Cupriavidus necator: one gene and its partners. Each later gene encodes a partner of the first gene's protein in a complex. Links are inferred from orthologs where the notes say so. Each region holds a gene or a part of one and is shown in the gene's direction. Other genes may lie near its edges.

Region 1 (5,394 bases):
GTGAAGCCCTGGAAGGCCTCGACCCGGTTGAACACGGTGTGCGAGGCCAGCCCGTCGGCCTGCACCCGCACCCGGCGCTCGCCGTCCGGCGTGCTGTACTTATATAGCGGCAGCTTCACGTGCTGGCGCGCGTTCGGGAATTCGCCGGCCACGCAGGCGAAATAGCGCTTGTCCATCGCGCTGCCGCGAATCTGCTCGTGCAGGTGGACCAGCGCCGAGCGCTTCTTGGCCAGCACCAGGATGCCGGAGGTCTCGCGGTCGAGCCGGTGCACCAGCTCCAGGAACTTGGCCTCGGGCCGCGACCGGCGCAATTGCTCGATCACGCCGAAGGCCACGCCCGAGCCGCCGTGCACGGCCACGCCGGCCGGCTTGTTGATCACCAGCAGCTGGGCGTCCTCAAACAGCACCGGGAACTCCCCCGCCGGCACATGCTGGGCATTGTCCGATTGCGCCGAATTCGCCACCCGCATTGGCGGAATGCGCACTACATCACCCGACTGCAGACGATAAGTGGCATCGATCCGCCCCTTATTGACGCGAACTTCCCCCGAACGCAGCACCCGGTAGATATGGCTCTTGGGCACGCCCTTGGCCACCTTCAGCAGGAAGTTGTCAATGCGCTGACCTTCCGAGCCTTCGTCAATCGTGACATACGCCACCTGTGGGCTGGCCGGCGCAGCTTCGGCAGCCTTTTCAATTTGATGGCGTAACTCATTCATTTTCAATATAATTTCCTCGCTGTCCCGGCTTGTGGCCGGCAGCGCAAGACCTGTGTAAGCGATTAATCTTCGAGTTTTCCTGGATTTTTCGCATTCTACACTTGGGGTTGCCGCCAACCCCGCCCGTCTCCCGCAACTTTGCGTTCCGCCAAGCGCCAGACGGGCAAATGGCAGTAAAAAGCAGCACGCACGGTGCCGCCGGCATGCAGGAAGTCGCCCAAAGGAGGCTTCGGCGAGGCAGGCGGTGACGTGGGAACTGAGTGTTCAGGTAAAACAGAATTTAAAGGCGGATGCCACTGCCGGCATCCGCTTCGGTGAGAGAAGTCCTGCCCGCACCGGGAAACGGTGCCGGCCGGCAGGTTAGCCTGCCGCCTGACTGGAAATACCGGCGCCCGGTCGCAGAATTCCAAGAAGTAGTAGGTGCGCCCGCCAGGAGTAGTCAGGCAGCAACGGCAACCATGCCGTGTCCGAAAAATTTGCTCTTTGACGCGTCTAGGCCTTCCGCGGCCGGCCGCGATGCCGCCGGCGCCGGTTGCGCCGGCGTTCAGCATCGCCTCCGGCACGGGAACGCGCCGGATGTCTGCGCAAGAGCAGCCTCCGGTGTTCTCTCCTGCCCCGCGGACGTTACCCCGACGTCATCGCTCTCTTTCACCCGCGCCCAGCCGCTCGCCTATCCCGCGCAGCGGCGCTTTCCGGCAATTCTCGCGCCTCGCTCGCTCCCTCGCGTGCTCCATGGATCGCCGCGGACACCGCCCAGACGGTGCCACCCGCGACACTGGAGTGAGGTATTGCGATGAAACGCATGCTGTTCAACGCGACGCAACAGGAGGAATTGCGCGTCGCCATCGTCGACGGTCAGAAACTGATCGATATCGACATCGAGACTGCCGGGCGCGAACAGCGCAAGGGCAACATCTACAAGGGTGTCATCACCCGCATCGAACCCTCGCTGGAAGCCTGCTTCGTCAACTACGGCGAAGAGCGCCACGGCTTCCTGCCGTTCAAGGAAGTAGCCCGCGCCTTCTTCAAGGAAGGCATCGACGTGCGCAACGCGCGCATCCAGGATGCCCTGCATGAAGGCCAGGAACTGATCGTCCAGGTCGAGAAGGAAGAACGCGGCAACAAGGGCGCGGCCCTGACCACCTTCATCTCGCTGGCCGGCCGCTACCTGGTGCTGATGCCCAACAACCCGCGCGGCGGCGGCGTGTCGCGCCGCATCGAGGGCGAGGACCGCCAGGAACTGCGCGAGACCATGGCGCAGCTGACCGTGCCGGAAGGCATGAGCATCATCGCCCGGACTGCCGGCATCGGCCGCTCGGCCGAGGAACTGCAGTGGGACCTGAACTACCTGCTGCAGCTGTGGAAGGCCATCGACGGCGCCGCCGGCGACAACAAGGCCCCGCTGCTGATCTACCTGGAATCGAGCCTGGTCATCCGCGCCATCCGCGACTACTTCCAGCCGGATATCGGCGAGATCCTGATCGACACCGACGAGATCTACGAACAGGCCCGCGCCTTCATGAGCGTGGTGATGCCTGACAACATGAACCGCGTGAAGAAGTACCGGGACGACGTGCCGCTCTTCTCGCGTTTCCAGATCGAGCACCAGATCGAGTCGGCCTACTCGCGCATGGTGATGCTGCCCTCGGGCGGCGCCATCGTGATCGACCACACCGAGGCGCTGGTCTCCGTGGACGTGAACTCGGCCCGCGCCACCAAGGGCGCCGACATCGAGGAAACCGCGCTGCGCACCAACCTCGAGGCCGCCGACGAGATCGCGCGCCAGCTGCGCCTGCGCGACCTGGGCGGCCTGATCGTGATCGACTTCATCGACATGGAGTCGGGCAAGGCCCAGAAGGACGTGGAAACGCGCCTGAAGGACGCGCTGCGCCACGACCGCGCGCGCGTGCAGATGGGCAAGATCAGCCGCTTCGGCCTGATGGAGCTGTCGCGCCAGCGCCTGCGGCCGTCGCTGTCGGAGGGCTCGCACATCACTTGCCCGCGCTGCAACGGCACCGGCCATATCCGCGATACGGAATCGTCCGCCCTGCAGGTGCTGCGCATCATCCAGGAAGAGGCGATGAAGGAAAACACCGCCGCCATCCACTGCCAGGTGCCGGTGGAAGTGGCCGCCTTCCTGCTGAACGAGAAGCGCCAGGAAATCAACCTGATCGAGCTGCGCTTCAAGGTCAATGTGCTGCTGATCCCCAACAAGCACCTGGAAACGCCGCATTACAAGCTGGAGCGCCTGCGCCACGACGACCCGCGCCTGGAAGAAAGCACCGCCAGCTACCGCATGGCCGAGGCCGCCGCCAAGGAACTGGAAGCCGACACCAGCTACAGCAGCCGCCGCAAGGAAGAAGCCAAGCCGCGCCAGGAAGCCGCGGTCAAGGGCATCACCCCGGAACAACCGGCCCCGGTGTCGGTGCCGCGCCCCGAGCGCGCACCCAAGCCGGAAGCCCCGGTCGCCCCGCCCGTGCCGGCCACCCAGCCGGTGGTCAGCGGCGGTTTTATCGCCTGGCTGAAGGGCCTGTTCGGTGCCCGTCCGGCAACCCCGCCGGTGGTGGAACCGGCCAAGCCGGCGGTTGCCACTGAGGCCCGCAGCGCCGAAGGCCGGCGCGAGCGCGGCCAGCGCGGCGAAGGCCGTGGCCTGCGTGGTGAGCGTGGCGACCGCGCCGAGCGTGGTGAGCGCGCGGAGCGTGGCGAGCGCCAGGGCCGCGGCCAGCGCGGCGACCGTGCCGAGCGCGCGGAACGTGGTGAACGCCAGGGTGCCGAGCGCGGCGAGCAACGCGAGGGCCGTGGCGAACGCCAGGGCCGCCAGCCGCGCCAGCAAGGTGAAGGCCAGGCCACCCCGGCCCTGGCACGCCAGGGCGAGGCGGTGCAAGCCGAGCGCGCCCAGGGCGAGCGCGTCGAGGGCCGTCAGGAAGGCCGCCGCGACCGCAACCAGGAACGCCGCGAGCGCCAGCGTGAACGCCAGCGCGAACGCAGCGAACTGCGCGAAGCCGAAGCCGGTGAAGCACCGCGGCCGGAAGCCGTCGCCGCCGCCCAGGCTCTGGGCGTGCTGCCGCAGGCCGTGACCGAAGAGACGCAAGCCGTCCGCGCCGAGTTGCCGGAAGGTGCCGAAAGCACCGCCGAGACCGCTGAGGGCGAAGAGCGCCGCCGCCGCAACCGCCGTGGCCGCAACCGCTATCGCCGCGAGCGCGACGAGTCGGTGCAAGTTGCCCAGGGCGAAGGCGACGAAGAGGCCGCCGCTGCTGAAGCCGTTGCCCCGGTACGTGCTGAAGCCCCCGTGCCGGCCGAGCCCGCACCGCAAGCTGCCGTGGCCGTGGCCGCTGCGGCCGAGGCCGTCGAAGCGATCCGCATCGCCGTGCCGGAAGATGTGACGCCCGCGCCGGTCGCCGAGGCAGCCCCGGTGACCGCGCCGGTTGCCGAGCCCGCGCCCCAGCAAGCTGCGCCGGTAGCCGTTGCCGTCACGGAAGCCATTGCCGCCGAAGCGATCGTCGAGACCACCGCAAGCGTGGCCGTCGAAGCGGCTCCGGTGGTGGCGGCACCTGCCGCTGCACCGGTCGCCGCCCCTGTCGCCGAAGCCGCACCGGCCGAAGTGTTCGCCCCGGCAGCCCCGGTCGTTGCTGCAGCGCCGGCCACCCCGGCAGCGCTGGAAAACCTGGAATCGATGCTGGCCACCGCCGGCCTTCAATGGGTCCATACCGACAGCGACAAGCTGCGTTCGGCCCAGGAAGCCGCCGCCCGCATTGCGCCCGCTCCGCGCGTGCAGCGCGAGCGCAAGGCGCTGCCGCCACTGCCCCACGGTCCGATGATCCTGGTGGAAACCGGTGGCCGCGAAGTGGAGATGGCATCGCAGCAGTAAGCGTTGCCGCTGCACCGCAGCCAAAGCAAGAAGGGGACGGCCACGCCGTCTCCTTTTTTCATGGGCAGCCGGCCGGATGAATCCCCGCCATCTCCGGGGGATGCGGGTGCCCCACCCCCGCCTCGGCTAGAATGGCAGCAGAAGGCATCCGGCCCTCGAGCGCCCCTGATTTGGCCACGCCGCCAGGCCGCTCCCCGGACGCCGTGCCCACCCACAGGCCATGACCGAATCCGTCATTCCGATTTTCGACCTGCGCGACCATCGCTACCGCTCGATGACGCCCAGCATTCCCGGCAAGCTGGCTGCCCCCACCGGCCTGGTGGCCGACACCCGCGGCCGGCCGCTGCATGACCTGCGCATCTCGGTGACGGACCGCTGCAACTTCCGCTGCGTCTACTGCATGCCGAAGGAAGTCTTCGACAAGGACTACACCTTCCTGCCGCACTCCGAGCTGCTGAGCTTCGAGGAGATCGAGCGCACCGCGCGCCTGTTCGTCGCCCACGGCGTCGAGAAAATCCGCCTGACCGGCGGCGAGCCGCTGCTGCGCAAGAATATCGAGCACCTGGTGGAGATGCTGGCGAAGATCGAGACGGTCTCGGGCAAGCCGCTGGACCTGACGCTCACCACCAACGCCTCGCTGCTGGCGCGCAAGGCGCGCGCGCTGCGCGACGCGGGGCTGACGCGGGTCAGCGTCAGCCTGGACGCGATCGACGACGCCACCTTCCGCCGCATGAACGACGTGGACTTCGCCGTCGCCGACGTGCTGCACGGCATCGAGACCGCGCAGGCCGTGGGGCTGGCGCCGAT
Region 2 (4,737 bases), 2.4 Mb from region 1 along the record:
TGCACCTGCGCATGCAGATGATGGTGGAAATGCTGGCGCGCGCGATCGAGCAGGCCGGTTCCACCGATGCGGTCAAGGTGGCGGGCGCGCTCGAGAACATGCGCTACGTCAACCAGTTCCACGAGGCCACCGTGCGCGCCGACGACCACCAGGTGCTGCAGCCGCTGTACGTGTCGGTGATGGAGCGCCAGGGCGGGGCAGTGCGCTTCGACAATGAGGGCTCGGGTTATGGCTTCCGTACCGTGCGCAAGCTCAAGGCCGCGCAGACCACGCTGCCCACCACGTGCCGGATGGAGCGCCCCTGAGCGCCAGCGCGCCCGCACGGGCCGCCCGGTATTCCTGCCGTAGCTTTTCGGCTATAATCCGCGGCTGTCGTTGCCTGGCCGTTGGCCCGGTGGCGGCGGTAGCCAGTCAAGACATGGCACGACGCATGCGGCGCATCCCGCGCTGTAGCGTTCGCAAGTGAAAGGAAATCATCATGGCAGTTGCCGATATCAACAAGTCCGAAGTCATCAAGCAGTTCGCACGTGGCGCCAACGACACTGGCAGCCCCGAAGTGCAAGTGGCCCTGCTGACCACCCGCATCAACGAACTGACCCCGCACTTCAAGGCCAACATGAAGGATCACCACAGCCGCCGCGGTCTGCTGCGCATGGTGAGCCGCCGTCGCCGCCTGCTGGACTACCTCAAGTCCAACGACGCCGACCGTTACCGCGCCCTGATCGAAAAGCTGGGCCTGCGCAAGTAAGGTTGCGCCCGATGGCAGCGCGATTCCAGGGTTTGCACGGTTTCGCGTGAGGCCTCGATGCCTGCTTCAGCAATGCTGGGGCAGGCATTTTGCATTTCTGGCGGGGTGAATCGGCCTTGCCCAGAGATGCGGGCAGTTGATGGAGTGATTTTCGCTTCACGCCGCCCGGCGGACATTCTGATTCACCGGGCGCCCGTTGCAGCAAGCTGCGCAACGGAGTAAGTTGTTCTTTTTTTGTTTTCAATACCCCGGACCGGCCAAGGAAACAGGGCTTTGTGTCATTCCAGCACGGCATCGGCAACGCCGGTGCCGTGCTGGAATGGCATAGCACTTCCCTGCGACTGCGACCGGCGACCCGGCAGTTTGCCTGCGGCTGAGAACGCAGGCGTCGCAGGCCGTGCGCGTGTTATTGCGTGATTGCGCGGCCTGCACGCAAGCCAAGGAATGCACATGTCCATGTTCAACAAGATCGTCAAGGAATTCCAGTGGGGCCAGCACACGGTCCGCATGGAAACCGGCGAAATCGCCCGCCAGGCCGGCGGTGCCGTGCTGGTCGATGTGGAAGACACCGTGGTGCTGGCGACCGTGGTCGCCGCCAAGAACCCGAAGCCGGGCCAGGACTTCTTCCCGCTGACCGTCGACTACATCGAGAAGACCTACGCGGCCGGCAAGATCCCCGGCGGCTTCTTCAAGCGTGAAGGCCGTCCGTCGGAAAACGAGACCCTGACCTCGCGCCTGATCGACCGTCCGCTGCGCCCGCTGTTCCCGGAAGGCTTCTACAACGACGTCCAGGTGGTGATCCACGTGGTGTCGCTGAACCCGGAAGTGCCCGCTGACATTCCCGCGCTGATCGGCGCGTCGGCCGCGCTGGCCGTGTCGGGCATCCCGTTCAACGGCCCGGTTGGCGCCGCGCGCGTGGGCTACAAGGATGGCCAGTACCTGCTCAACCCGACCCGCTCGCAGCTCGCCACCTCGGACCTGGACCTGGTGGTCGCCGGTACCGAGCGCGCCGTGCTGATGGTGGAATCGGAAGCCAACCAGCTGTCGGAAGACGTCATGCTGGGCGCCGTGGTCTATGGCCATGAGCAAATGCAGATCGCGATCAACGCCATCCATGAGCTGGTGCGCGAAGGCGGCAAGCCCGAGTGGGACTGGGCCCCGGCCGCCAAGAACGAGCCGCTGATCGCCAAGGTCACCGAAGTTGCGCTGCCGCTGCTGCAGGAAGCCTACCAGCTGCGCCAGAAGTCGGCCCGCAGCCAGAAGCTGAAGGAAGTAAACGCCAACGTGGCGGCCGCGCTGGCAGCCGCCGGCGTGGAAGCCGACAAGGTGGAAGTCGGCAACATCATGTTCGACCTCGAAGCCAAGATCGTGCGCGGCCAGGTGCTGGCCGGCGAGCCGCGTATCGACGGCCGCGACACCCGCACGGTGCGCCCGATCGAGATCCGCTCGTCGGTGCTGCCGCGCGCGCACGGCTCGGCGCTGTTCACCCGTGGTGAAACGCAGGCGCTGGTGGTGGCCACGCTCGGCACCAAGAGCGACGAGCAGATCATCGACGCACTGGCCGGCGAATACCGCGACCGCTTCATGCTCCACTACAACATGCCCCCGTTCGCCACCGGTGAAACCGGCCGCGTGGGCAGCCCGAAGCGCCGTGAAATCGGCCACGGCCGCCTGGCCAAGCGCGCACTGATCCCGGTGCTGCCGAAGGACGATGAATTCGCCTACACCATCCGCCTGGTTTCGGAAATCACCGAATCCAACGGCTCGTCGTCGATGGCTTCGGTCTGCGGCGGCTGCCTGGCGCTGATGGACGCCGGCGTTCCGGTCAAGGCACACGTGGCCGGCGTGGCCATGGGCCTGATCCTGGAAGGCAACAAGTTTGCCGTGCTGACCGACATCCTGGGCGATGAAGATCACCTGGGCGACATGGACTTCAAGGTGGCGGGTACCGACAACGGCATCACCGCGCTGCAGATGGACATCAAGGTCCAGGGCATCACCAAGGAGATCATGCAGGTCGCGCTGGCGCAGGCCCGTGAAGGCCGCCTGCACATCCTGCACAAGATGCAGGAAGCGATGGGCCACGCCCGCACCGAACTGTCGGCGCACGCTCCGCGCATGATCACCATGAAGATCCATCCGGACAAGATCCGCGAAGTGATCGGCAAGGGCGGCTCGACCATCCAGGCGCTGACCAAGGAAACCGGTACCACCATCGACATCCAGGAAGACGGCACGATCACGATCGCGTCGACCTCGACCGACGGCATGGCCGAAGCCAAGCGCCGCATCGAGGGCATCACCGCGGAAGCCGAAGTGGGCAAGATTTACGCCGGTACCGTGCTGAAGCTGCTGGACTTCGGCGCCATCGTCAACATCCTGCCGGGCAAGGATGGCCTGCTGCACATCTCGGAAATCGTCAACGAGCGTGTCAAGGACATCAAGGACTGGCTGAAGGAAGGCCAGCAGGTCCGTGTCAAGCTGATCCAGGCTGACGAGAAGGGCCGCCTGCGCCTGTCGCTGAAGGCCGCGCTGACCGAAGAGGGCGGCAGCATCAGCCCGATCAACGCCGGCGAAGCCGCCGCGCCGGCGGCTCCGGCCGAAGGCTCGGAACAGCAGTAAAGCCAGCGGGGCAGGATTGCCCGCAGGTGCCGCCGCAAGGTGGTGCCGCCAAAAAAACGGCTGGACGATGTCCAGCCGTTTTTTTGTTTACACTGCCGGCAACCCTATCGAGCCAAGGCTCACACCGACCCTGGTGCGACGCATCGTCGACCCGCGCCAAGACAAGTACAAGGAGCAGAGCAGCATGCAAGCCATCGAGATCCGCGAATACGGTGCCCCCGAAGTCCTCCAGCTGACCGAGCGTCCCGACCCGGTTGCGGGGGCGGGCGAGGTCCTGATCCGCGTGGCTGCCGCCGGCGTCAACCGTCCGGACGTATTCCAGCGCACCGGCAACTACCCCGTGCCGCCGGGCGCTTCGGACCTGCCCGGCCTGGAAGTGGCGGGCGTGGTGGTGGGCGGCGACCTGTCGCATGCCGACAACCGCTTCGGCCTGAAGGTGGGCGACCGCGTCTGCGCGCTGGTGCAGGGCGGCGGCTACGCACAGCTGTGCACGGCGCCGCTGGCACAGGTCCTGCCCGCGCCGCAAGGCCTGAGCGATATCGAGGCCGCGGCGCTGCCCGAGACCTTCTTCACCGTCTGGAGCAATGTGTTCGACCGCGGCTGCCTGGGCCAGGGCCCGCGCGGCAAGGATGAGACCCTGCTGATCCAGGGCGGCTCCAGCGGCATCGGCACGACCGCGATCCAGATCGCCAAGGCGCTGGGCTACAAGGTGTTTGTCACCGCCGGCACCGATGAGAAATGCAAGGCCTGCGAAGACCTGGGCGCCGATCGCGCGATCAACTACAAGACGCAGGACTTCGTCGCCGAGGTGTCGGCGCTGACCGGCGGCAACGGTGTCGATGTGATCCTCGACATGGTTGCCGGCCCGTACCTGGCGCGCGAGCTGAAGTGCATCGCCGACGATGGCCGCATCGTCATCATTGCGCTGCTGGGTGGCGCCAAGGCCGAGATCCCGCTGGGCGATATCCTGCGCCGGCGCATCACCGTGACCGGCTCCACGCTGCGTCCGCGCCCGGCATCGTTCAAGGGCAAGATCGCCGCGGCACTGCACGAGCAGGTGTGGCCGCTGCTGGCCGCCGGCAGGATCAAGCCGGTGATCCACGAGGTGTTCCCGGCCGCGCAGGCGGCCGATGCGCATCGCCTGATGGAGTCGAGCGAGCATATCGGCAAGATCGTGCTGACCTGGTAAGGCACATCGAGCGTTGCATGTGGCCAATGCTGCCGCCCGCCGCCATCGGGCGGCGGTAGCGCCGTGCCCCCGCCACAAGCTACAATAGCGGGTTTGATTTGGGAGGGGCACTTCGTGAGACAAAAGCTCGTCATCGGCAATTGGAAGATGCATGGCAGCCTGGCTGCAAACGCGGCGC
Region 3 (4,676 bases), 2.6 Mb from region 1 along the record:
CGCTGGCGATCATGCGCGAGACCGGTGCCCCGGTGGTGTTCGACGCCACCCACTCGGTGCAGCTGCCGGGCGGCCAGGGCACCAGCTCGGGCGGCCAGCGCGAGTTCGTGCCGGTGCTGTCGCGCGCCGCCGTCGCCACCGGCGTGGCGGGCCTGTTCATGGAAACGCACCCGGACCCGAGCAAGGCCATGTCCGATGGCCCCAACGCGGTGCCGCTGTCGCGCATGAAGGAACTGCTGGCCGTGCTCAAGGAACTGGACACGCTGGTCAAGCGCGCCGGTTTCCTGGAAGACAACTTCGGCTGGCCGGCCTGCGCCTGAGCAGGCCCGGTCTTGTCACCACCGCAATGCCGGTGGTGACAAACCATATCGAAAGACAATACAAAAAATCGGGAGATATTCCATGGCCGCGGGCTATATCATCGCCTACGTCGACGTGACCGACCCCCAGCAGTACGAAGAATACAAAGTGCTTTCGAGCAAGGCCATGCAGATTCATGGCGCCGAAGTGTTGGTGCGCGGCGGCAAGACCGAGCCGCTGGAGGGCGAGTGGGCGCCGACCCGCGTCGTGGTGCTGAAATTCCCCAGCTATGAAGCCGCCAGGTCGTTCCATGACGGCGAAGCCTATCGCGCCGCCCGCAAGGCGCGCGAGCACGCGGCAAAGATGAACATGATCGTGGTGGAAGGCGCTGCCTGAGGGTTGCCGGGCAGTTTGACATGCGCCTGACACGGGCACAGGTTGAAGTAATCAGCAGCAGCAAGAATCAACAGTCAGAGAGGAATTCATGAGTGCAATCGTAGATATCATCGGTCGCGAGGTTCTCGACTCGCGCGGCAACCCCACCGTCGAATGCGACGTGCTGCTGGAATCCGGCGTGATGGGCCGTGCGGCAGTGCCGTCGGGCGCCTCGACCGGTTCGCGCGAAGCCATCGAACTGCGTGACGGCGACAAGTCACGTTACCTGGGCAAGGGCGTGCTGAAGGCCGTCGAGCACATCAACACTGAAATCTCCGAAGCCATCATGGGCCTGGATGCCTCCGAGCAGGCCTTCCTGGACCGCACCCTGATCGACCTCGACGGCACCGAGAACAAGGGCCGGCTGGGCGCCAACGCCATGCTGGCGGTGTCGATGGCCGTTGCCAAGGCCGCCGCTGAAGAAGCCGGCCTGCCGCTGTACCGCTACTTCGGCGGTTCGGGCGCGATGCAACTGCCGGTGCCGATGATGAACATCGTCAACGGCGGCGCGCACGCCAACAACAGCCTGGACATCCAGGAATTCATGATCATGCCGGTGTCGCAGACCAGCTTCCGCGAAGCCCTGCGCTGCGGCGCCGAGATCTTCCACGCGCTGAAGAAGATCCTGGCCGACAAGGGCATGTCCACCGCGGTCGGCGACGAGGGCGGCTTCGCCCCCAACTTCTCGTCCAACGAGGAATGCCTGAACACTGTGGTGCAGGCCATCGAGAAGGCCGGCTACCGTGCCGGTGAAGACGTGCTGCTGGCGCTGGACTGCGCCGCCAGCGAGTTCTACCACGAAGGCGAAGGCGTGTACCAGCTGGAAGGCGAAGGCCTGAAGCTGTCGTCGACCCAGTTCGCCGACTACCTGGCCAACCTGTGCGACAAGTTCCCGATCGTGTCGATCGAGGACGGCATGGCCGAAGGCGACTGGGACGGCTGGAAGACGCTGACCGAGAAGCTGGGCACGCGCGTGCAGCTGGTGGGCGACGACCTGTTCGTCACCAACACCAAGATCCTGAAGGAAGGCATCGAGAAGGGCATCGGCAACTCGATCCTGATCAAGATCAACCAGATCGGCACGCTGACCGAAACCTTCGCCGCCATCGAGATGGCCAAGCGCGCCGGCTACACCGCCGTGATCTCGCACCGCTCGGGCGAGACCGAAGACAGCACCATTGCCGATATCGCCGTGGGCACCAACGCCGGCCAGATCAAGACCGGCTCGCTGTCGCGCTCGGACCGCATGGCCAAGTACAACCAGCTGCTGCGCATCGAGGAAGACCTCGGCGATATCGCCAGCTACCCGGGCAAGGGCGCGTTCTACAACCTGCGCTGACACCTTGCCCTGCCGTTCCCGCTTGCGCGGGAGCGGCAGCAAGCGGATGGAATGGCGGCGGCCGGGATTCCCTGGCCGCCGCCGTTTTTGTATCGAAATCTGCCTGGCAATTGCCTTCCGGGCTGAGTTCGCAGATCATTGTGCGGAATTTCCTGTCCGCCATCTTTCATGCGCCTGATCTCGCTGCTGTTGTTTGTGCTGCTGCTTGCCATCCAGTACCCGCTCTGGCTGGGCAAGGGCGGCTGGCTGCGCGTGTGGGACCTGAACCGGCAACTGACCGAGCAGGGCACCCGCAACCAGACGCTCAAGCTGCGCAACGCCAAGCTGGAAGGGGAAGTCGCCGACCTGCAGGACGGCACCGGCGCGATCGAGGAACGTGCCCGCTATGAGTTGGGCATGGTGAGGGAAGGCGAGGTCTTCGTGCAGTTTGTCGCGCCGGCGCCCAAGGTCAGCGCGACGCCGCCGTTGCCGCCGCCGGCGAATTCGGTCGCCGGAAGAGGCGGCCACTAAGGGGCGCCTTGCCTCTCGCTGTCGGTGGGCTTGCATCCAGCCCGCCGCCTGCCTGTCACCACCAGCCGTACGGATAACCGCCCCAGCCCCAGCCGGGCATGCCGACGCTGACGCCGCCGCCCCAGTGGCCACCACCCCATCCCCCGTAATACAGGTTCCAGCTGGTGTTCGGATAGCCATAAGCCGCGCGCGCGGCCGCGGCCTGCTGGTCGAGCGCGATCGCGGCGGCCTGCTCGCGCAGTATCTGCTGGTTCAGCGTGTCGAGCTTCTGCTTGTCGTCGGCGGTCAGCGGCGCTGGCGGGATGGCGTTGGGCGCCAGCCGCGCCGTGGGCGGCGAGCCGTTGACGTCGCGCGGCAGCTCTGCGCAGCCTGCGGCCAGCAGCAGTGCGCCGGTCGCGGCGCAGGCGGCAAGGCAGCGCAGCACGGCCGGCACGATGGCGGGAGATTCAGGCAGGGAGGGGGTGGCTCGGGCGGACATGGCTGTACTCAGGCTTGCTTGGGGCAGCTGGATGCTGCCATCGTACAGCCGTTGGACAGGACGGCAAGGCGGTTGTTTCCGCCATGCCGCCCCGCGCCTGCCGCTCAGTGGTGCTGGTGCGCGCCGGCACCGGCGCCGGTGGCGATATGGGTGGCCGAGAACAGCTGGGCGCAGTCGACCGGATCAAACTCATAGCGCAGGCCGCAGAAGTCGCAGTGGATCTCGACCTGGCCGCGCTCGGCGATGATGCCTTCGATCTCTTCCTGGCCCAGCGACTGCAGCATGCCGGCCACCTTGGGGCGCGAGCAGGAGCAATGGAAATGCGGCGTCAGCGGCTCAAACACGCGCAGGCCGGCGGCCTGCAGGTCTTCCCAGAACAGGCGGCGCAGCAGGGTGTCGGGGGTCTCGGCCAGCAGTTCGTCGGCCTTGAGCGTGGCGCCCAGCTGCACGGCGCGGTCCCAGGTGTCCAGGTCCTGCGCGCGGGCATGGCTGGCCAGCGGCGCGCCGGTCTCGCCGACTTCCGCGGTGCCGCCGTAGGCCGGCAGCTTCTGCAGCAGCATGCCGGCGGCGACGTGGTCGTCCGCCGCCAGCCACAGGCGCGTGTCGAGCTGCTCGGACGCCTGCATGTAGTGCTCGAGCACGGCGCTGATCGAGCCCAGCGGGCCATGCGCGTCGGCCAGCGGCACGATGCCCTGGTACGCCTGCTGGCCCGGCAGCTTGTCCTTCGGATCCAGCGTGATGGCAAAGCGGCCGTGGCCGTGGGCGTTGACCATCTGCGCCAGCGTGGCGTCGTCGGCGATGTGCGCGCCCTCGGCCAGCTTGGCGGTGGCGCGCATCGACAGGTCGGACAGGCATTCCACCACCAGCATGCGCACCGGGCCGTCGCCGTGCAGCTGCATCACCAGCGCCCCGTTGAACTTCAGGTTGGCCGACAGCAGCGCCGCGGCGGCCATCATCTCGCCCAGCAGCCGGCGCACCGGTGCGGGGTAGCTGTGGCGGCCCAGCACTTCTTGCCAGGTGGCTTCCATGCGCACCAGCTCGCCGCGCACGGGAGCCGCGTCGAACAGGAATTTCTGCAGGGTGTCGGGGGTGGTGGTATCGGTCACAATAATCTGTCGATGATTCGGTAAGTGCCGCCGCGGTCGTCAGCCGATCCGCTTGAGCTGTTGCTTGTACATGGCCTGCCGGGTGGCGTAGGTCTCGGCGTTGCGGTACAGGTTGGCGACGTCGGCGTCGGTCAGCTGGCGCACCACCTTGGCCGGCGCGCCCAGGATCAGCGAGCGGTCCGGGAAGACCTTGCCCTCGGTCACCACGGCACCGGCGCCGACCAGGCATTCCTTGCCGATCACGGCGCGGTTCAGCACCACGGCCTGGATCCCGATGAGCGAGCCTTCGCCTACGGTGCAGCCATGCAGCATGGCCTGGTGGCCGATCGAGACCTTGTCGCCCAGGGTCAGCGGGCAGCCCGGGTCGGTATGCAGCACCGAGCCTTCCTGGATGTTGGTGTCCTCGCCCACCACGATCGGTTCGTTGTCGCCGCGGATCACGACACCGGGCCAGGCGCTGGCGCGGGACTTGAGGGTCACGTTGCCGATGACGGTGGCTTCGGGGGCC

The links.
Region 2: the proteins of I6H87_RS12965 (region 1) and pnp are in contact, whole or in part, in a cryo-EM structure (PDB 9QH0), measured with the Escherichia coli proteins. The link is inferred for Cupriavidus necator from one-to-one orthologs.
Region 3: the proteins of I6H87_RS12965 (region 1) and eno are in contact, whole or in part, in a solved structure (PDB 2FYM), measured with the Escherichia coli proteins. The link is inferred for Cupriavidus necator from one-to-one orthologs.

The regions. Positions count from the first base shown.
Region 1 is NZ_CP066018.1:2,776,622-2,782,015, reverse strand. Bases 1,141-4,787 are described here. They hold I6H87_RS12965 (Rne/Rng family ribonuclease), read left to right. Parts: upstream 1,141-1,512; coding sequence 1,513-4,587; downstream 4,588-4,787. Outside these bases: I6H87_RS12970 (RluA family pseudouridine synthase), read right to left, coding at 1-719; GTP 3',8-cyclase MoaA, read left to right, coding at 4,808-5,394. UniProt on the Escherichia coli protein: Endoribonuclease that plays a central role in RNA processing and decay. Required for the maturation of 5S and 16S rRNAs and the majority of tRNAs. Also involved in the degradation of most mRNAs.
Region 2 is NZ_CP066018.1:369,897-374,633, reverse strand. What follows is about bases 795-3,784. They hold pnp (polyribonucleotide nucleotidyltransferase), read left to right. Parts: upstream 795-1,198; coding sequence 1,199-3,370; downstream 3,371-3,784. Other genes in these bases: I6H87_RS01770 (NAD(P)H-quinone oxidoreductase), read left to right, coding at 3,555-3,784. Also shown: I6H87_RS01785 (branched-chain amino acid ABC transporter substrate-binding protein), read left to right, coding at 1-305; rpsO (30S ribosomal protein S15), read left to right, coding at 479-748; more of I6H87_RS01770, read left to right, coding at 3,785-4,559; tpiA (triose-phosphate isomerase), read left to right, coding at 4,707-4,737. UniProt on the Escherichia coli protein: Involved in mRNA degradation. Catalyzes the phosphorolysis of single-stranded polyribonucleotides processively in the 3'- to 5'-direction. Also involved, along with RNase II, in tRNA processing.
Region 3 is NZ_CP066018.1:219,479-224,154, reverse strand. Bases 1-2,929 are described here. They hold eno (phosphopyruvate hydratase), read left to right. Parts: upstream 1-784; coding sequence 785-2,074; downstream 2,075-2,929. Other genes in these bases: I6H87_RS01055 (hypothetical protein), read right to left, coding at 2,640-2,929; ftsB (cell division protein FtsB), read left to right, coding at 2,243-2,584; I6H87_RS01070 (DUF1330 domain-containing protein), read left to right, coding at 403-696; kdsA (3-deoxy-8-phosphooctulonate synthase), read left to right, coding at 1-320. In the rest of the region: more of I6H87_RS01055, read right to left, coding at 2,930-3,062; Hsp33 family molecular chaperone HslO, read right to left, coding at 3,167-4,168; I6H87_RS01045 (gamma carbonic anhydrase family protein), read right to left, coding at 4,208-4,676. UniProt on the Escherichia coli protein: Catalyzes the reversible conversion of 2-phosphoglycerate (2-PG) into phosphoenolpyruvate (PEP). It is essential for the degradation of carbohydrates via glycolysis.